Regions from separate parts of the Brevibacillus sp. HB1.3 genome, predicted to be linked through region 1. Evidence: riboswitches for the same ligand, from Rfam matches in the RefSeq annotation. Region 1 holds a riboswitch; each other region holds the start of a gene.
The links. A riboswitch is a leader RNA that binds a small molecule or an ion and turns the genes downstream of it on or off. The one in region 1 is predicted to bind cyclic di-GMP.
Positions count from the first base shown of each region.

Region 2: another riboswitch for cyclic di-GMP. It lies ahead of ggt (gamma-glutamyltransferase); the one in region 1 lies ahead of HPY31_RS04855 (DUF5317 domain-containing protein).
Region 3: another riboswitch for cyclic di-GMP. It lies ahead of HPY31_RS19880 (GNAT family N-acetyltransferase); the one in region 1 lies ahead of HPY31_RS04855 (DUF5317 domain-containing protein).

Region 1 is NZ_JABMIT010000002.1:28,564-35,682, reverse strand. Features, by position in the region: gene carB (carbamoyl-phosphate synthase (glutamine-hydrolyzing) large subunit) at 1-1,917, shown strand, start outside; gene argF (ornithine carbamoyltransferase) at 1,862-2,833, shown strand; cyclic di-GMP riboswitch class II at 2,929-3,009, shown strand; gene HPY31_RS04855 (DUF5317 domain-containing protein) at 3,265-3,816, shown strand; gene HPY31_RS04850 (HD-GYP domain-containing protein) at 3,800-5,137, shown strand; gene HPY31_RS04845 (histidine phosphatase family protein) at 5,166-5,705, opposite strand; gene HPY31_RS04840 (argininosuccinate synthase) at 5,983-7,119, shown strand, end outside.
Region 2 is NZ_JABMIT010000002.1:245,107-252,225, reverse strand. Features, by position in the region: gene HPY31_RS05835 (ABC transporter substrate-binding protein) at 1-305, shown strand, start outside; gene HPY31_RS05830 (glycerophosphodiester phosphodiesterase) at 336-1,055, shown strand; gene HPY31_RS05825 (methyl-accepting chemotaxis protein) at 1,118-3,106, opposite strand; gene ggt (gamma-glutamyltransferase) at 3,187-4,905, opposite strand; cyclic di-GMP riboswitch class I at 5,088-5,176, opposite strand; gene HPY31_RS05815 (SET domain-containing protein) at 5,417-6,034, shown strand; gene HPY31_RS05810 (glutamine--tRNA ligase/YqeY domain fusion protein) at 6,114-7,119, shown strand, end outside.
Region 3 is NZ_JABMIT010000008.1:252,314-259,432, forward strand. Features, by position in the region: gene HPY31_RS19855 (KTSC domain-containing protein) at 420-683, shown strand; gene HPY31_RS19860 (amino acid ABC transporter ATP-binding protein) at 749-1,495, opposite strand; gene HPY31_RS19865 (amino acid ABC transporter permease) at 1,510-2,169, opposite strand; gene HPY31_RS19870 (amino acid ABC transporter substrate-binding protein) at 2,243-3,019, opposite strand; gene HPY31_RS19875 (hypothetical protein) at 3,258-3,443, opposite strand; partial or broken gene HPY31_RS28890 (Crp/Fnr family transcriptional regulator) at 3,536-3,655, shown strand; cyclic di-GMP riboswitch class I at 3,851-3,934, shown strand; gene HPY31_RS19880 (GNAT family N-acetyltransferase) at 4,126-4,680, shown strand; gene HPY31_RS19885 (methyl-accepting chemotaxis protein) at 4,682-6,154, shown strand; gene HPY31_RS19890 (alpha/beta hydrolase) at 6,267-7,119, shown strand, end outside.

The sequences.
Region 1 (7,119 bases):
TTTACAGAAAGTGAGCTGCACAATCTGACTGGTGTCGATCCGTTTTTCTTGCGGAGCTTGCGTAAAATCGTGGACTTGGAAGTAGAGCTGTCTTGTCACGACAGCAAAACAATAACCCCAGAGCTGCTGTTGGAAGCAAAACGTCGCGGGTTTGCCGATGAAACCATCGCTACACTGGTTGGTGCTACACCTGCCGAAATCAAATCACTTCGTCAAGAATCAGGCATTACGCCTACTTATAAAATTGTGGACACTTGTGCAGCAGAATTTGATGCCCAAACCCCTTACTACTATTCCGATTGGCAAGGAATAGATGAGGTCGAGTCACTGTCTGGCCGCAAAGTACTGGTACTTGGCTCTGGTCCTATACGCATTGGTCAGGGAATCGAATTTGACTACTGCTCTGTGCATGCAGCCAAAGCACTTCAGGCAAGCGGTATTGCGGCAGTCGTTGTGAACAACAACCCAGAGACGGTCAGTACTGACTATGAAACTGCCGACCATCTATATTTTGAACCGCTTCACGTTGAAGACGTGCTGCATATCGCAGAACGCGAACAGGTTGAGGGCGTCATGGTTCAATTCGGTGGTCAAACCGCGATCAATTTGGCAGCCAAGCTGGAGAACGCGGGGCTGAAAGTAATGGGTACGTCGCTTACCGCCATCGAACGCGCGGAGGACCGCGAGCTGTTCTACGCCATGCTGCGCAAGCTGGACATTCCGCATATCCCCGGTAAAGGAGTATCGTCCTTGGAGGATGCAACCGCGATAGCGGAGGAGATCGGCTTCCCTGTTTTGATGCGACCTTCGTACGTCATCGGCGGGCAAGGTATGGTAGTTGTCCACAATATCGACGAGCTGCAAGCTACCCTTCACGACTGGTTGAACCATCCGGAAATGAGCATGTTTTTCCCGCTCCTCGTGGATAAATACGTTCCAGGCAAGGAAGCAGAAGTAGACGCGGTATGCGACGGACAATCTGTTATCATCCCGGGGATTTTCCAGCATGTGGAGAGAGCGGGCATCCACTCAGGCGACAGTGTAGCCTTGTTCCCGGCTCCTCATTTGACGGATGACATCAAGCACAAAATCGCGAGCTATACAGAAGCAATCGCGAAGGAAATGGAAGCGGTCGGGTTAATCAATATCCAGTTCGTCATTGATGGCGAAACAGTTTATGTACTAGAGGTAAATCCTCGGGCATCACGGACCGTACCGATTACAAGCAAAGTGACGGGCATCCCGATGGTTCAACTGGCAGTTCGCGCACAATTGGGTGAAAAGCTGTCGGAGATGGGCTACGGTACAGGGCTTTTGCCAGAGATTCCGTTTGCAGTCGTCAAGGCACCAGTTTTCTCCACGATCAAGCTGAACGGTGTAGACCCGGTACTTGGTCCAGAGATGAAATCGACGGGCGAAGTTCTCGGCTTGGGGCATTCTTTCGAAGAGGCAGCAGGCAAAGCCTTTGCTTTCAAGGACAATTTGTACGGCGACTGGCAAAAAGGTCAGTTGGTCATGATTTCTCTGGCAGATGGAGATAAGCAGGAAGCAGTAAGAGAGCTGCTGGGAAGACTCCACGCTGACGGAGCGGAACTGGCGGCGACTCCGGGAACGGCCGAGTGGCTGACAGCCAAAGAAATTGTCGTGAAGCATATCGTGGCAGATGAAGCGGCGTGGATCGAGCTGTTGCAAAAGGAAGAAGCGGCCTTTGCTCTCGTTACTGCGACGAAAGGCAATCGTCAGGGCCGGACAGGATTTGCCCTGCGAAGCAGGATGGTACAACAAGGTGTGCCATTGTTCTCCGCTGTCGATACGTTCGAGTTATACGTGAAGTCTATTTTGAAGAAAAGAGGTGGCTCGCATGCAGCCAGTGAAGATATTGGAACACTTTCAAAACTTGCCGTTACAAAAGCATAAAGGAAAGGACTTCCTGCGCGTCGATGAATTCAACGGGGAAGAATTGATGGAGCTGCTCCATCTGTCTGCTCACGTCAAGCAATTGCAAAAGCTGGGTCAGCCATTCCAGCCTTTGCAAGGCAAGACGTTGGGCATGATCTTTGACAAGGCATCGACCCGCACGCGCGTCTCCTTTGAAGTAGGGATGCACCAGTTGGGCGGCCTGGGGATGTTCATGAGCGGAAAAGAGTTACAGCTCGGACGCGGGGAGCCGATCAGTGACACAGCAAAAGTTCTCTCTCGGTACGTGGATGCCATCATGATTCGCACCTTTTCCCACTCCTATGTAGAAGAGCTTGCCGAGCACGCGTCGATCCCGATTATCAATGGCTTGACCGATCTGTACCATCCTTGTCAGGCTTTGGCTGATCTGCTGACGATCTGGGAGCATAAAGGCAAGCTGAAAGGAATCAAGCTCGCCTATGTAGGAGACGGCAATAACGTGGCGAACTCACTGGTGCTGGGCGCAGCTCTGCTAGGTCTTGATGTGCGGGTGGCGACTCCGGTCGGCTACGAGATGGATACAAACATTGTTGCAAAAGCTACAGGGTACGCGAAACAAAGCGGTGGAAAAATGATGGTGACCACTGATCCGATAGAGGCTGTCATGGGGGCAGATGCTGTATACACGGACGTTTGGACTAGTATGGGTTTTGAAGAAGAAAATGAGGTGCGATTGAAAGCATTTGCCGACTATCAAGTAAACGAAAAATTGGTAGCAGCGGCAGACCGTGATTATCTCTTCTTGCACTGCTTGCCAGCACATCGTGGGGAGGAAGTGACAACCGGGGTCATCGACGGATCGCGCTCTGTCATTTTTGATCAGGCTGAAAATAGATTGCACGCACAAAAAGCGATCTTGGCGGCGCTGGTGTGAACATAGTTCTAGTTAAATAGAACTATCTGCAATTAAATCGAATAGACTATGAATCTATGATTGCCGAATTTTGTCACTTATGTGTAAAATAAAGGTAGGAAAGAAGCGAAGAAGTACGGACTGTATCTGGTCGCTTGGTCCGTATGGAGCCAGTAGCGAATCCAACCTTTTTCTTAATGGAAAAGGAAAGGGGAGCAGGGGCTGTACTTGGTCGCTTGGCCTCTGCATCACGGACAGTAGCGAAGCCAGCTTTCTCCACTATGCCTAAAGGGGGGAAAAGAAAATGAAAAAATGGTTCGCGGCAATTATGATGGTGGTAGCAATCGTAGCAGCTACTTCTGCAAACTTCCATATTGGATAAATAAGCGTATCGGAGAAACAAACACCGCTTGGCTGAGTGGTGTTTTTTCTTCAAGCTTGGAGGAAACAACATGCTATTGGATGTAATTGCCCTATCTTTTCTCGTAGCATTGCTGCGAGGGGGAAGAATCAAAGAATTACCTAAGTTCAACCAAATGAAACTTCTTATCGTTACCATATTGCTGCAGGCTTGTGCAGCCTTCTTCCCTACGATCGGTGGCATTTTTATATCGATCGCGTATGTGTTTATTTTGGCCTTCCTCGTTTTTAATCGAGAATTTGAAGATATGCGGATTTTTTTAATCGGCTGGTTTCTGAATGCGATTGCAATTTGGTCTAACAATGGGAAAATGCCAATCGATTTAGTTCAAGCAGCAAAGCTTCCTTATGATTTAGAGCCAGTTATAAATGGAACGAATTTCAAGCATAGTGTATTGACGGAAAGTTCAAATTTTCCGTTTTTGACGGATGTCATTTACATGCCATCTTTCATTCCTCGGATTATTAGCATCGGCGATATTTTTATTATGTTAGGTGCCTTTTTACTTGTTCAGCGATTGATGAATAAACCGATTTCATTACTACAACTTCGCGAAGGTAAAAGTTATGCGACAAAAAACTGATTTTGCGGTTTGGATAAAAGGGATTGTTGTCCAGGTTGGATTTGTCATTGCAGCAATCTATATTTTTTACACATCTTCATCTGAATGGGCTGCTCGTGAGCATTGGGGAGTAATATCTACCTATACCCTCCTGACCATTTTTTCCTGTTTTGCTCCCGTGCGTATATCTAATACGATTTTAACAGTGAACAATGCTGTCATCTTTTCGGGTATCTTGTTGTACGGAGTCTGGGTCGGAGTATGGGCTGCTGTTATTGAATCTTTAATCATTGCTTTTCTGGTAAGGTTTAATCCGCTAAAAGCTATTATTAACATTGGGCAATTGTTAATGACTATATGGACAGTAGCGTTTTTGAAGGATTGGATCGAGGGCTTTGGAACTGTTTCTCCCATTATTAGCGATTTGTTTTTGGCTGTTGTGTATTGGTTTGTGAACTTGACTTTATGTGGATTGGGTATCTCCTATTTTCATCAAATGACCTGGGCGCGAACCGTAAAGATGATGGCAAAAGGCTTTACCTCGACTTACTTGTTGCTTTTAATTCTTGCCGGTGTAGGTTCACGATTAGTAGAGTTATATGGTTCGTTAACACTAATTCCTATGATGATTGCGTTTATTACGATCAGCTACGTTTTTCATCATTACTATGACAATCTTCAAAGGCTTCAACAAAAAGTGGAAGAGGTCAAATCATTCAATCACAACTTCTTAACGACGATGGCTGCTTCCATTGACGCACGAGATCGATACACAAGTGGACATTCTCAGCGTGTAGCTTACTGGGGAAGAGAAATTGCGAGAGATATTGGTTTGACCGAACGAAAAGTGGAGGATGTTTATATCGGGGGAATCCTGCACGACATTGGAAAAATTGGCATCGAAGACGAAATTCTCAATAAAAAAGGAAAGCTCACTCCAGAAGAGTACGACAAGATCAAGCAACACACGGTCATTGGTTACGAAATCATTTTGCAAGCAGGGATGTTCAATGAATTGCTTCCCGCGATCCGCTCGCATCATGAGCGTATAGATGGAAGAGGATATCCAGATGGTTTAGCCGGGGATGAAATTCCGCTGATGGCGAGAATTTTGGCGATTTCAGACGCTTTCGATGCGATGGTTGCGGACAGGCCTTATCGAAAGGGCTTGCCTGTGGAGGAAGCGCTTCAAGAAATCAAAAGGGGCTCCGGTACCCAATTTGATCCGATATTGGCGGAGCATTTTATCGGAATCGTTCAGCGACTGCCGTGCGAAGAGTTGCAGAGCATTATCGGAATAGAGTCCATCCCACAAAAACAGTTACAGGAGGCAATCAGATGAGCTGCCCCTTGTAACTGTTTTTATTCGTTTACGACCATATGCGGATGAGTTCTCTGGTTTCTAAATGGCAGGTAAGCTTGAAGACATCTGGATTGCTTAATTTCTCCCAATCGTGAAAGCCAAAGCGATTATCTATTGATTTGATGAGCAAGGCCAGCAGGCATCCGTGACTAACAAGCACGATGTTTTTATGCACGTCTGCCAAAATCTCAGTGAGCAGCGAATTTGCCCGGTGGATAGCAGTAAGACTGGATTCGCCTCCTTCGAGCTCAAGGGTCAAGTCATCGAACGTATCGCGGAGTCGCTCGAACCAATCCTCACGTGGTACTCCGCTAAGGACACGCTCGACCAAGCGCGTGTCTTCTTCAACCACGATTCCGCGTTCCTGTGCAAGTGGATGGATGGTAGCAACCGCCCGTTGATACGGACTCGAAATGATTCGATCAATGGGGGAACCAGCGAAGAAGGTGGCAAGCTCCCGAGCTTGTACTTCTCCCTTTTCCGTGAGCAAGGCTTCGGGTTCTTGACCAGCAGCCTGACAATGACGTACCAAATAAATTGTTTTCATATTCCCTCCAACAGATTTCTCCTATGGAATTCCTCCATTCACTCATTCGCTACCCTGGATAAATTCCCCTTTTGATCACGAAAACGTTTATGCATAAACAGATGATGAGTGTGCATAAAAACAAGCCGCTCTTTATGCGAGAAGTGTATATTTTCATTGCGTATTCGTCTTTGAATGCGAATTAACAAGAAATTCACAAGAAAAATAGTTGTATTTTTATTAGTTCGTTTGTATAATTACTCGCATAAGAGAAACTTCGAAACGGGGAGAGAGAATGATGGCAAAAGAAAAAATTGTGTTGGCCTATTCAGGCGGTTTAGATACATCGGTAGCAATTAAATGGCTGCAAGATACGTATAACTACGATGTTATTGCAGTTGCATTGGATGTAGGGGAAGGGAAAGACCTCGATTTCGTACAGAAAAAAGCATTGCAGGTAGGGGCATTGAAATCGATCGTAGTGGATGCAAAAGATGCATTCGCGGAGGAATTCGTGTTGCCAGCTCTGAAGGCAAACGCGATGTACGAAGGGAAATATCCGCTAGTGTCCGCACTGTCGCGTTACCTAATTTCGCGCGTGCTGGTTGAAATCGCGGAAAAAGAAGGTGCGGTAGCTGTCGCACACGGTTGCACAGGAAAAGGAAACGACCAGGTACGTTTCGATGTTTCCTTTACAGCGCTGAACCCGGATATCAAAATCGTGGCGCCGGTTCGTGAATGGGGCTGGACGCGTGACGAAGAGATCGAATATGCGAAAAAGAACAATATTCCGATCCCAATTGATCTGGACAATCCATACAGCATTGACCAAAACCTGTGGGGCAGAAGCTGCGAGTGCGGTGTTCTGGAGGATCCATGGGCAGCTCCTCCAGAAGGTGCATACGATCTGACGAAGTCAATCATGGATGCTCCAGACGAAGCAGAAGAAATCGAAATCACTTTCGTGCAAGGGAAGCCAACTGCATTGAACGGCGAAGAGCTCCCACTGGCTGAGCTGATCCTCAAGCTGAACAAGATCGCTGGAAATCATGGTGTAGGCCGAATCGACCATGTGGAAAACCGTTTAGTGGGCATCAAATCTCGTGAAGTTTACGAGACACCGGCTGCGACTACTTTGATTTTGGCGCACCGTGAGCTGGAATTCTTGACCCAACCACGTGAGGTCGCTCAATTCAAACCGATTGTCGAGCAAAAACTGGCGCAAGTGATCTACGAGGGGCTTTGGTATTCGCCAATTCGCAATGCTGTCCAGGCCTTCATTGAAGAAACGCAAAAACACGTAACGGGTGTCGTACGCGTGAAGCTGCACAAAGGACATGCGATCGTTGTAGGCCGTACCTCTGCATCGTCTCTCTACAGCCATGAGCTGGCGACTTACAATGCAGGTGACCAATTCGACCACAAAGCAGCACTC
Region 2 (7,119 bases), 220 kb from region 1:
AATTCATGAAGTGGATGACCGATACCGAGCAAACGGTTCCGTGGTCAATCGCTTCCGGTTATATGCCTGTTACGACAGAAGCAATTGATTCGGCTGAAATGAAGGCATTCTATGAAAAAGATCCAAACTTCAAGGTCGCGGTAGATCAGCTGCAATACGGCTATCCTCGTCCAATGGCTCCAGGCTACAAAGAATTGCAGGATGTGATTCAAAAAGAACTGCAGCGTGCGATGCTTGGCCAAGCGACAGTAGATGAAGCGATGCAGACGGCAACGGAAAAAGGCAGCAAGCTTTTGAAAAAATAACAGAAACGAAATGATAGAGGAGCTGGCGAAATGAACATTTGTATGGCACATCGCGGGTGGTCAGGCAAAGCCCCGGAGAATACAATGACAGCGATTCGACTGGCTTTGGCAGAGCCAGCTATCAAAGCAATGGAAATTGATGTACAGCTGACGCGTGACGGTGTTCCGGTGCTGATTCATGACTTTACGCTAGAACGCACGACCAATGGTCGCGGTCTGGTCATGGATCATACCTTGGCAGAGCTGCGTGAGCTGGATGCAGGGAGCTGGTTTGGCGACAAGTTTGCGGGCGAGCGAATCCCTACACTAGAGGAAGTGCTAATCGCAGTAAAAGGTCGCTGCACGCTAAATATCGAGTTGAAAGCAACAAGTGATATGTACCCGGATATCGCTGAAAAGGTGCTCGCGCTTGTAGAAAAGCATGGAATGAAGCAAGAGGTGCACCTGACTTCTTTTGACCACGATTTGATCCGTCACGTTCGCACGCTCGATCAAGAAGTACAGACGGGCCTGATTGTATATGGTCGCCCTGTACTCATGCTGGAACAGATGGAGGCAGCAGGTGCTACGATCCTCTCCATGGGATATCCGTTTCTGAATCGTGAGCTAACAGTAGCTGCGATTGAAAAAGGCTTCAAAGTCATCGCGTGGACGCTGGATGATCCGAAACATATCCGCGAAGTCATTTCGTGGCATCCTCAGGTTCAAATTTGCACGAACCATCCTGACCGGATGTGGGAGTTTGTGTAAGCACAAGCAGGAAAGAGCCGCCGGGCAATTTGCAAGGCGGCTTTCCTTTTTGGGTTGTTGGACTAAATTTTGAATTTGCTTACATGAGATTGCAGTTCTTCGGCTATTCTTGCTAGGGAAGTAGATGATGAACTGACTTCTTCCATAGCTGCGAGCTGTTCTTCTGTGGCGGCTGATACGCTTTGTGTTCCGTCAGCAGAATTCTCCGCTACTTCTTCAATGACACTAACCAATTCTACCACCTGTTTGGTGCCAAACGACATTTGCTCAGAATAAGCCTTTACTTCTTGAATTTGGCTTGCCACCTGCGTGACAGCATCTTGGATCTGTTCGAAGGACTTGCCTGCATTGTTAACGACCGTAAGTCCAGTAGCGACCTCTTTGGTACCCTGTTCCATCGATAGAACGGCCTGGTTTGACTCGAGCTGAATCGTCGTAATCAACAGTTTAATCTGTTGCGCGGATTCCGCGGACTGCTCAGCCAATTTGCGCACTTCGTCTGCTACAACGGCGAATCCGCGCCCTTGTTCACCAGCTCTCGCCGCTTCAATCGCTGCATTAAGCGCTAACAGATTTGTTTGTTCAGCTATGGCGGTGATGACTTGTACGATTTGTCCGATTTCCTGCGAGCTGTTTCCTAATCGTTTGACGATATCAGCAATGTTGCCAACAGTGTTCTCAATCGATTGCATCTGGCTGATAACGACTTGAAGGGCCTGGTTGCCTTCCACTGCAATTTGGGAAGCACCCAAAGCTGATTCGGCAGCTTGCTGTGCATTCGTGGCGACCTGCTGAGCCCCTGTCGATACGCCTTGAATTGCGGTGACACTTTCCTCTACACTCTTCACTTGCTTTTCCGCACCGTAAGCTACTTCCTGAATCGTTATGGCGATTTGCTCGGTAGCCTTGCTCGTATGGTCAGCGTTGACCGACAATTCCTCTGCGGAAGAAGCAAGATCTGAAGCTGTATCATTTACTTGTTGAATAATCGTTCGCAGGTTAAGTACCATTGTGTTTACTGATTGGGATAACTGTCCAACCTCATCCTTGGTTCGAATTTGCAAGGGTTGTACAGTCAGTTCACCCTCGGAAATGCGGTTAGCCACAGAGGCAACTGCCGCAATAGGGCGTGAGATTTGCCGGGAAACAGCGTAGGCGATTGCAGTCACGACAGCAACTACAACGATGACAATGATCCTAACCATGGTGGTAACGGATGAAACCGCAGACGTTATGGATTCGACAGGGATATGCAGATATAAACCAAAGTTGGTCTTGGGAATGGGAGAGTAGGTGACAACGTATTCCTTGCCATTGTCCGAGTAGCTGTATGAGCCCTTTTCCGTTTTTCCTGATTGAAGGATTTCCATCAATGGTTGCGGCAGAGCGGATTCCGCAAGCGGTTTTCCGATCAGATCCTGGGTAGGATGGTACTGAATTTGGTTCTTGTTATCAACGAGAATCGGATAACCATCGTTGCCTACTTTCAAATCTTTGAGAAAGGTAGCTGTGAAGTCATCTACATTGACGAGCCCGGTCAAGACACCAAGCTTCTCGTTGTTTTTCCCTTTTACAGGGGAAGCGACGATAATAGAGCGATTGCCGGTTGTCTTCGCAACAAGAACATCGGAGAAGCTGGGCTTGTCCTGCATACCGTCTTTGAAGAATTGGCGCTCGCCTAAATTGATACCAACGCTTTTGGGGAACGTATCAGCCGTTACTTTTCCATCGCTTGCGATAAACGTATTTCCGTCATACAGTTTCATTTCCTCGGTAAACTTGCGGATAAATTCATTTTTTGCCGCTGCATCATCGGATTGAATATCCGAGGTGCGGGCTAAAACTTGTATTTCTGTCATACGCCGGTCCAGATATTGATCCATCGCTATGGCTGTACTGGAAGTAAGGTCAACATAGGATGATTTTTGTTTATCAATCAGAATGGATGAAAAGCTGTTCGTGATAAACAAAGAAACGGCAGTAAGTGGAATGACAGCCACAATGAGAAACCAAAGGATCATTTTGTTCCTGAGCTTGTTGAACAAAAACATAGGTTTTTCCACTCCTAATCCGTGATTGCGAAATAGAAACAGGCAGACTGCTGAGATGAACTCAGCAGTCTGACAAAATATTAATAGCCCATTGCTGCGCCTTCACCGCGAGGGTCAGCACCGCCAAATTTTACATTGGTTTGCGGGTCAATCAGGATTGCGCCGGACTGTCCCATCGCGTCGGTATAGGCTGCTTCCAGCTTTTCAACTGGATGTCCACGTTTTATTAACTCGTCCAGGACTTCTTGAGGGATGCGGCTTTCCACCTTGAGATTGTTGGAAGCAGATCCCCAGTTGCGTCCATGCAGCCATCTTGGCGCTTCGATTGCGTCTTGCACGCTGAAACCAAAGTCGACGATGCGTGTGACGAGAGCGGCTTGCGTTTGCGGCTGTCCTTCTCCCCCTTGTGTTCCGTAAAGAAGATAAGGCTTGTCCCCTTTAAAGAGCATAGCTGGGTTAATGGTGTGGAAGGTACGTTTTCCTGGTTCCAAGTGATTGATGTGTTTGGAATCCAAAGAGAAATAGCTTCCGCGGTTTTGCAAAAGGACACCCGTATCTTTCGCTACGATGCCGGAACCCCAGTCAAAGTAGTGACTCTGAATGATGGACACGGCATTTCCATCTTTGTCGACGATCCCGAACCAGGTTGTATCGCCTTTTGGATCAAGCGGTTCTACGGATTTGGCGGCTTGCTTCATATCAATGCGCGCAGCTAAATCTTTTCCGTGCTGCTTGGACAACAGCTCATCCACAGGGATATCCGCAAAGGCAGGGTCAGTCAGCCATTTGTCGCGGTCAGCAAAAGCTTGTTTGGTAGCTTCCACAATCGTGTGGTAGTAATCGGGTGTTCCTTCACCCATGCTCTTGAGGTCAAAGTTGTTTAAAACATTAAGAATAGAGAGCGATGCCATCCCTTGGGAGTTAGGCGGAACGTTATACGCTTTGTAACCGCGGTAGTCTACCGTAATGGGATCTGCCCAAGTGGAGGTATGCTTTTCAAAATCTTTCAACGTGAGCAATCCGCCGTTGGCTTTCATGTCTGCAACGATTTTTTTAGCAACCTCACCTTTATAAAAACCGTCAGCGCCTTTTTTCGCAATGATTCGCAAAGTATTGGCGAGATCCTTTTGTTTGAGAATTTCGCCTGCTGCATAAGGATCGCCGTTGGGCTTCAGGAATGTTTTGCGGAATCCATCAAAACGTTGAAGATTCTTCAAGTCATTGTCAGTTGGATCTGTCGCGTATTTTGTCCAATATACTTGGTTGGGGGAGACGGGATATCCGTTCTCGGCGTATCCAATGGCAGGCTCCAGCAGTCTGTTCCATTGAAGCTTACTGTTGCCCATGCTTTTATGAGCGTAGTTGTACGCCTCCCACCAGCCGGAGACGACACCAGGGACAGTGTTTGCGGACTCATAACCGCGGGACGGGATTTTTTCGTAGCCTTTGCCTTTGTAATAGTCGATGGTTGCCTTTTCGCCTGCGCGACCACTGCCGTTCAGCGCTTTCAGCTCTTTTGTTTTGGCATTGTAAATGAGCCAGAAGTTATCTCCGCCAATGGTTGTGTAATGAGGATAGACAACAGCTAAGGTGGAAGCGGCTGTAATAGCAGCATCTACTGCATTTCCACCGTCTTCCAAGGTTTTCAGGGCCGCAGCCGTAGCCAGGTAGTGAGGAGTCGTCACCATTGCGTTCGGTGACATCGATGTTGGACGGTTAGCAGCTTGTGCTCCAGAGAATGTTGATACCCCGATGACAGCAGTCAGCGCGACGGTCGAGAGTTTCTTCCAGAATGACATTCCTATGAAACCTCCTTCATGATGAAAAAGAATAATGATTCATTAAACCGGCTATCCGCTGTTGCCTCACCTCCTTTAAAAGTTAAAAATACACAAACATACAAAAGTAGACAAAAATAGACATTATGAGCGCAAAAAAAGACCAATGATATAGGATCATTGGTCGCGTCCTACATCAATACTTCGGTAGCTGGCAAGCGTGTCCGCTGTTGCGGAGGTAGCCCCTGTAGCTTTGCGTCGCCGGATTTCCCCGGGTATGCCGTTTCGATATCAATGGGTGAAGCATAAAATGACACATATACTGATGCAATCGTTGTGGGAAAATGTTCCTAAAACTCCGTTTGCCAATAATATAGACTATTTACCATTTGTGGTAAATAAGAAAAATATTTTAATCCGGAAAAATAGTTAGGAATGCTATGTATTTTTCGAAAGATATTCACACACCTCCTGGGGCAAAGCTGCTTATGATGATAAAAAGGCACATTTGCCAAGGAGTGAAACAAAGACCATGATGCATCCCGATACAGAATTGCGCTATATCAACGATGAGATCGGGTACGGTGTGTTTGCGACAAGGTTTATCCCAAAAGGAACGATTGTATGGGCACAGGATGATTTGGACCAAGTATTGGACCCTGCATTTGTGGAAAGACTTGACTCATTACGAAAACAGGACGTACAAAAATATTCGTTTAAGAACCAGTTCGGAAAGTACATTCTTTGTTGGGATAAGGCAAGGTACGTGAACCACAGCTTTCATGCGAATTGTGTGCCGACCATGTATGATATGGAATTGGCTGCAAGGGATGTTTTTCCGGGCGAAGAGCTGACTGATGATTATGGAACGTTAAATTTGGATGAACCTTTTGAGTGTTTGCCCGAGTCCGACACGGACCGCTCCCGTGTAATGCCCGATGATTTGCTTCGGTATTACCCGCAGTGGGATCGGATTGCAGCGGAAGCATTCCAACGGTTCAATCATGTTGAACAGCCTTTGCTGCATCTGATCCCCCCGAAGCATCTCGAAACGATTCGTGGGATCACGGAGCAGCGCTTAGCCATTGATTCTGTTATTCACCTGTATTGCAGGTCACAATGGCAAACGGGGCAGCAATGGGAGACGTGAGCGGGTCGGTCAACGACCCGATTTTGTTGAACTCTGGGTTGAGAATCAGTATTATGGAATGTAAAGGTGAAGTGAAAGGTTGATTTCATTGGAAAACAAGGTAGCGGCATCCAATTTTATCCGCAATATCATGATTGATGACTTGCAAGAGGGCAAAGTAAAGGAAATCATTACCCGCTTTCCCCCAGAACCGAACGGGTATCTTCATATTGGACATGCAAAAGCGATCTGCCTCAACTTTGAGTTGGCACGAGAATTTTCCGGCAAGGCCAACCTGCGTTTTGACGATACTAACCCGGTGAAGGAAGATATCGAATACGTAGAGGCTATCAAAAGAGACGTTCAATGGCTTGGCTTCGAATGGGACGGGTTGTTTTTTGCATCTGATTACTTTGAAGAGATGTACAACCGAGCGGTACTGTTGATTAAAAAAGGTCTGGCTTACGTAGACGATCTGTCTCCAGAAGACATGCGTAAAATGCGTGGAACATGGACAGAGCCAGGCACAGATAGTCCGTTCCGCAGCCGGTCTGTGGAGGAAAATCTGGACCTGTTTGCACGTATGCGCCAAGGGGAATTCAAGGACGGGGAAAAGGTGCTGCGTGCGAAAATCGACATGGCTTCGCAGAACTTCAACATGCGTGATCCGGTTCTGTATCGAATCTCCCATGCAACGCATCACAACACGGGCGACAAATGGTGTATTTATCCGATGTACGACTTCGCTCATCCGTTGGAGGATGCTATTGAGGGCGTGACACACTCCCTGTGCTCGCTGGAATTCGAAGATCATCGCCCGTTGTACGACTGGGTAGTCCGCGAGTGCGAGATGGAGAAGGTACCACACCAGTACGAATTTGCTCGCTTGAACCTGACAAACACCGTTATGAGTAAACGCAAGCTGAAACAGCTTGTCGATGAGAATGTAGTAGACGGCTGGGATGACCCGCGCATGCCAACCATCGCAGGCTTCCGTCGTCGCGGCTATACACCGGAAGCGATTCGTACATTCGCTCGTGAAGTAGGGGTAGCGCGCGCGAACAGCACTGTTGACGAGAAAATGCTGGAGTATTTCATCCGTGAGG
Region 3 (7,119 bases), on a different contig from region 1:
TCGTGATACAAGGTAGTTTATCAAGGGAATTTGCGGGCAGAACTTTTAGTGCTATGTAATTATTGACAATAATAAAATAGGTAATATAGACTATATTCGACAACGTTATTCATGAGTCTACATACTTTCAGATGAATCATTCCTTTCTACACTCAACCAGATGATAGGCCCATAGAACGAAGCAAAAAGAAGATTTTCACTTTTTTGGAGCAGGTTACTTTTCATTCGTGACTTCATTCTCTCTAACAGGAGGCACTTACATGCTTGCCCACTTTCCAATGATTGTTCTGAATACGGTTCTCTTAGCCTATTTTGCAATCGGTGTGCTATTTTTGTATTCCGAATCCAAATTTTTGCGTAAAATAAAGACTCGTAGAAATAGATAAGCCGATTTTTAGATAAAGGGGTTTGCACGTACATTGAGATCTTTTTTCCGCCAATTTCTGCCACGTCAGAATCAACCTCAAGAAATTACCTACAAGGAACTGGATTCGAAATTGATCAAAGCTGCACGCTACGATCTGGCCACAAGCCACCTCTACATCCGTTTTCACGATGGACGCGAGCTCGTTTACTGTCGGGTCACTCCTTACGCCTATAATGCGTTTTTAAATGCTGACTCGTTCAGCGATCATTTTCATTCGTTCATCAGCCAACGGTACTTGAACTATCAAGTGATGTAGCCTGTCTATACAAAATGCCCTCAGTCTGTCTTCTCGACACTGAGGGCATTTGTTGTTGATCTTCTCTATTTTAACGCGCGATGCAAAAAAGATTTGGTCCGCTCAAATTTAGCGTTTGTAAACAATTGCTCCGGTGTCCCCGACTCTACGAATTCCCCTTTGTCCATAAACATGATTTGGTTCGCCACCTCGCGTGCGAATCCCATCTCATGCGTCACTACCATCATCGTCATATGCTCCTGGGCAAGCTGTTTGATGACCTGCAGGACCTCACCCGTCAGTTCAGGATCGAGTGCAGACGTTGGCTCGTCAAACAACAAAATTTGCGGGTTCATCATCAGTGCTCTGGCGATCGCTACACGCTGCTTCTGTCCGCCTGAGAGCTTCGCTGGATACGCGTCTGCCTTATCAGACAGACCGACCTTTTCCAAGAGCTCTGCACTCTTTCTCTGGATGTCTGAAGACACCTCACCTTTGACTACACGTGGTGCAATCTCCAGATTTTCCTTCACCGTTAGATGAGGGAACAGATTAAAATGCTGGAAGACCATGCCCATTCTCGACGTGATCTGTTTGATTTCCTGGTTACCGGCATAGACGCCGTCCTTCACCAAATAATCATCCTGCACACGAATGCTACCACCATTCACCTGCTCGAGGTTGACCAAGCTGCGCAGCATCGTGCTTTTACCGGAGCCAGAAGGCCCGATGACTGCCACGACTTCGTTCTTTTTCACCGAAAACGAGACATCTCGCAAAACTTCCTGATTTCCAAACGATTTCTTTAGATTCGATACTTGAATGATATCCATATTGCGCCAGCCCTTTATTCGAATTTGAACCTTTTTTCCAGCCACTTAAAGAACAACGTCAACAATAGCGTCATTAACAAATAAATGATTCCGGCAATAAAAAACGGAACGATGGTAAAGTCACGATTCACAGCCGTTTGTGCAAAGTGAAGCAATTCTGGGACGGCAACTGCATAGAGCAGCGCTGTGTCTTTTACAAGGGTGATTGATTCATTTGCGACGGCAGGTAAAGCCACGCGAAACATTTGCGGCAAAATAATCTTGTTGGTTGTCTGCCATTTGCTAAAGCCGAGTACCTGCGCCGCTTCGTACTGTCCTTTGTCGATCGACAGCAGTCCTCCACGGAAAATCTCCGCGAAATACGCTGCGTAATTCAGCACGAAACCGACACATGCAGCGACGAACCGATCCATCACCAAATAATCTCCCACTACGGGCAAGAGAGGCAGCCCGAAGCAAATAAACAACAGCTGCAATAAGAGAGGCGTCCCACGCATCACATACACATACGTATGCGCGAGCCAGGCCAGCGCCTTATTACTGCTCTTTGCCAGTAAGGTGATCAGAAAACCTAATGGAATGGAAAGCAGAATGGCGATGAGAAACAACAGCACCGTCATCTGCGCTCCTTCTAACATGGGCTTCGTAATGGAGAGAATGTAGTCTACGCTCATCTGGGTATGCTCCTAATCCTGAAAATAAAAGCGTGGCTTCGCCAATCATGCGGCGAAGCCATCGCTGTTCTGCTTATTTCAATACACGATTTTCGCCAAACCATTTTTCCGATATTTTTGCAGCTGTACCATCCTGATTCATTGCATCCAGTGCTTTTTGCAGCTCATTTTGCAATGCCTCGTTGCCTTTTTTGACGCCTATTCCATATTCCTCAGGAGACAGCGATTCTTCTAACTGCTTAAATGCTCCCGGCTCTTTTGCCATATAGTAATCGGCCACAATCTGGTCGATGACGACTGCTTCTACGCGACCGATCTTCAAATCACTCAGTGCCAGTACGTTATCAGGGAACTCGGTAATCGATTGGACCTGATTTTTGATCTCACTCGCATTAATCGCGTCAGCTGCGGAAGACAGCTTTTGCAAACCAATTGCTTTCCCGGCCAAGTCTGACAGCTTGGTCAAGTTGCTATTTGCCTTCGTGACCACTACTTGTGCGTTTTTCAGATAAGGCTTGGTAAAGAGAACCTTCCCTTTTCTCTCATCTGTAATCGTATATCCATTCCAGATCAAGTCAATACGACCACTGTTTAGTTCAGACTCTTTTGCACTCCAGTCGATTGTTTGAAACTCAACTTGTTTTCCCATTTTTTCGCCAGCTGCACGTGCATAATCAATATCAAAACCGACTAGTTCATTTTTCTCATCCCGGAAGCCCATCGGTGCAAACTTATCATCAATTCCGATAATCAGCTTATTTGCGTCAGCGCCAGTTTTTGCGCTGGAACAGCCCACTACCAACGAAACCACCGCACCCAACAACAATGACATCCAAGCTATTTTCTTCATCGTGATGATCCCCCTCGTTTCCCTACTCTATATTTTACTCTGATAAAGTGGTAATACGTTAACAGGTTATCATGATAGCACATTAGCAAGGAATAGTCGATACTTTAGTAAACAAAAGCACCTTAGAAATATACGCCAAATAATTGGGGAAAATGCCCGGCTATCTCCAACACGAAAAAGCCCTCCACATTTAATGGAGAACTTTTTCGTGCTGAAGCTATATACCCGTTTCCAATCCTTACGCCTGATTACTCACTTTGATATATGAAACATTTCTCACGTTGATGACAACATCATCATACTGGAGCCATCCGTTGTTTTGATTAGCGACCATTTGAATGATCTCTTCCGGTTCCGTGGATTCGATGCTAATCGTTTCACCGCCTCCGGAAAAGTAGAATTGAATCACTTTTGCTTCCTTCATAATATCCCCTCCTATTCCTTCTAGTTATCGGATGGTTGGAAAATTTTTGTTACGGGTGATTTTTGTGTATTCCATTCAACTCCTGAGCGGCTACGTGCATTCAAACACCAGAAACTTTTTCAGAAGGTTTCTATTTCATCAAAATGGGGAAAGTACGTTTATATAAAGTAAATCCGGATAGGCAGCAATTCACATTCGATATCCTTGGGGAAGACATTCTGCGTACCCTAACCTAACGCCTATGAATGAAGGACCAATTGATATCACAAATGGTTTTTTGTTCGTCTATACTTTATGAACAATTAGTTTCTTTACCCTACCAAAACTTGACAAAGTATATCTTTTGGCTTATATTTTGCATGATTATGTCCAGCAAAATTCGACATAGTTTTACAAATTATGCTAATAAATGCAAAAGGCAAAGTCATCGAAAGGTGGCGACGCAAAACCACGGGTCTACAGTCTTTGACCATGATAGCCGGGTTGCCATCATCTTGGAACAATTTTTTTGATGTTGGTAGCTTCGGTTGTTCCATTTCGATGGAACGGCCTTTTTTTGTGTTTCGTTTTTTGAAAGGAGGATGAAAGCTCTTTCATTTTTGCAACAGAATGGAAAAACATAACTTTTGGGACGTCAAACATACACAACACGGTAATCAGTAAATGATGGAGTGGGGAAGTTATGTACAAACAAGTAGAAACTGTACAAGAGTTAGCTAAATTTCATGAAATCAAAGAAACAGTATGGACAAGCATGGGCTTCGAGATGGAGTACGCGAAAGAAGGCTCCGCACAATTCCTCCTACTTGCCGATGATGGTGAAGCAGGTGGAACATTTGAAATGACACCCTTTTCCAAATCAAGTGCTTATATGAAAACACTATTTCAGGATGTTATTACAGAAGATATGAAAGTAATGGAGGTAGACAGTCTCGCTGTTTTGCCAAAATACCGTGGACAACTAGGGCAAAAAGGAATTTGCTTGATGATAGATTACGCTGAAAAGCATGGCTATACCCACGCAATCGGGGTAGCAGATCCAACCTTTTTTAAATTCATTAACACGAAGTATCATGTAAAGGCGATTCAGATCAAAGATATCGTCTTTTACAAAGGGGCCGATGCTATTCCGACCCTCTTTCATCTAAAAGATGTCTATGACAATAAGCACGATCCGAAATATTCCTGGTACAATTCGTCGTCGTCCAATCAAGTAAAAGTCGAGGTAGGTGGGTAACATGGATAACATTGAGCTATTGAGAAGAAGAAACAATTGGGTCGTTATCGTATTCGCAAGCATCATTACGGTTGTTCAGGTCTTAAACCTCTTTCTAGGCGTACCGTACACATTCGTTCTCACAGTACTGGGTATTTTGTATGGCGTGCTGGCACCGTTTACGTACATATCCAATCGCCCGAACTTCCGTGAAAAAGCAGCGCCTTTCATGAAGTTTTTCAACTTCGCTGTAATCGGAATCTTCATGTTCATCATTGTTGGACTGGACCCGCATATGATCAATATCATGACCATTATGTTCTTTGTAGCAGTCATGGGGATTTATCAAGACCGACTCATCAATATTTTGACCATTGTATCGACATTAGGCATTGTCTCTTACTACTTCCTGACACAGAGAGAAACGATTTTCCATTCGACAAGCAATCTCGATCTGATGTACTTCCTGCTCACCTTCTGCTTCGTCTCTATCACGAGCATGATGCATGCTGTATTCAATAACAAGCTGCAAGAGGAAAGTGAGCAACAAAAGCAAGAAGCGATTGCCTCGAAGGAATCGTTGCAACGTGTTCTTGATCAGATCAATGAATCTCTCACCTCTATGCAAGACTATCAAGAGAATTTAAACAAGGTAACAGATGGTGTAAATGTTCGCGCTGTCGAAACCGTCGCTTCCCTGCAAGACATTATGGAGTCCTTTACGATCCAGACCAGCAATACAGACGAGCTGCGTCGGGAAATGAGCTCGACGAATCTGCAAGTTGAGGACATGACCCGCTCTGTTACAGAGATGCATGAGTACGTAGAATCGACCAAAGAAGCCACTAGCGAGAGTGGAAAACGCATTGGCAACATCGGCAATGACTTTGAACGATTCATCACGGACATCCAAGGCACGAACCAGCTGATTCAAGAGCTCAATAAAGAAACCGAATCGATTGGGAAAATCATCCAAACCATTTCCGAGATTTCTGCACAAACCAATCTGTTGGCACTCAATGCCACGATTGAAGCGTCTCGCGCAGGCGAACACGGCCGAGGATTTGCTGTCGTAGCAGATGAAGTACGCAAGCTGGCTGAATCCTCCAAGCTATCCTCCGAGTCGATCTCGAGCCTGCTCATGACCATTCGTGAAAAAATGAAGCTCGTATCGGATATGATTTCCGAGTCACAGACGTCTTTTGAGAAAAATAGCGAGGGCATCCTCGAAGTACAAGAAATGTTCACCAATGTAGACAACTACATGCAAAACTTCGCAGATAAAACGAAGAACCTGCAAGAGTTCATCGTCCATGTTCACAGCATGATTCAGGAAGTCGGCGCAAAAGTAGAAGTCAACGCCGATATTACCGACAAGAACAAAGAGAGCCTGGAAGAAGTGCTTGTTCTCGTTTCTGAGCAAAAAGACGAGGTCGTTAAGGTTTCTGGCGGCTTTGAGAAAATCGAACAGCAAATGCGTGGTCTCCATATGTAGCCTTCCTGCAACCGCCTTTTCAATGGCGGTTGTTTTTTTTTCATTTTGTAACTGAACGGGTATATAATATGAATATTCTGATAGTAATAACTTAAAAGGAGGCACATCATTGATGGATGCACGAATCGAAACCAAAACGATTCAGACCGATCGATTGCTCGTTTCCTACCTGACAGCAGGCGTACCGGAAGGAGAACCACTTCTCCTCATTCACGGCAATGCGTCAGCCAACTTGTTCTGGGATGATACCATTGCGGCTCTATGTGACCAGTACCGTGTATATGCACCTGATATGCGAGGCTATGGAGCAAGTGAAGCTTTGCCTATTGATGCGACACGCGGTTTGCGAGACTGGTCGGATGACCTTCATTCGTTTATTCGGGCATTGGACTTGCCAACACCTATCCATCTTGCCGGCTGGTCGTTGGGGGGCGGGATCGCGATGCAGTTTGCCATCGATCACCCGCAGGAAGTCCGTTCTCTGATTCTCATCGCCCCTATGTCCCCTTACGGCTTTGGTGGAACCAAGGATATAGCTGGCACCCCTTGCTACAGCAGCTTCTCGGGCTCAGGTGGGGGAGCCGTCAACTCCGAGCTGGTCAAAAGGATTGCAGCCAAAGATATGAGCAATGAATCTCCCTCCAGCCCTCGCAATGTCATGAATCAGCTTTATTTCAAGCCCCCATTCCAAGTTGCCCCAGAGCAGGAAGACCGTTATGTGAGCGCCATACTCTCTACGAGAATAGGAGAAGATTTTTACCCCGGTACCTTTGAATACGTGAACGATTGGCCCGGTGTTGCTCCTGGAACGACAGGGATTACGAATGCGATTTCTCCCAAATACGTAAATTTGTCCGGTATTGTCCAGATGGAGCCGAAGTGTCCGATTTTATGGATTCGCGGTGCAGATGATGCCATTGTCTCGGATCAGTCGCTGGCTGATTTCGGTACGCTCGGCAAGCTTG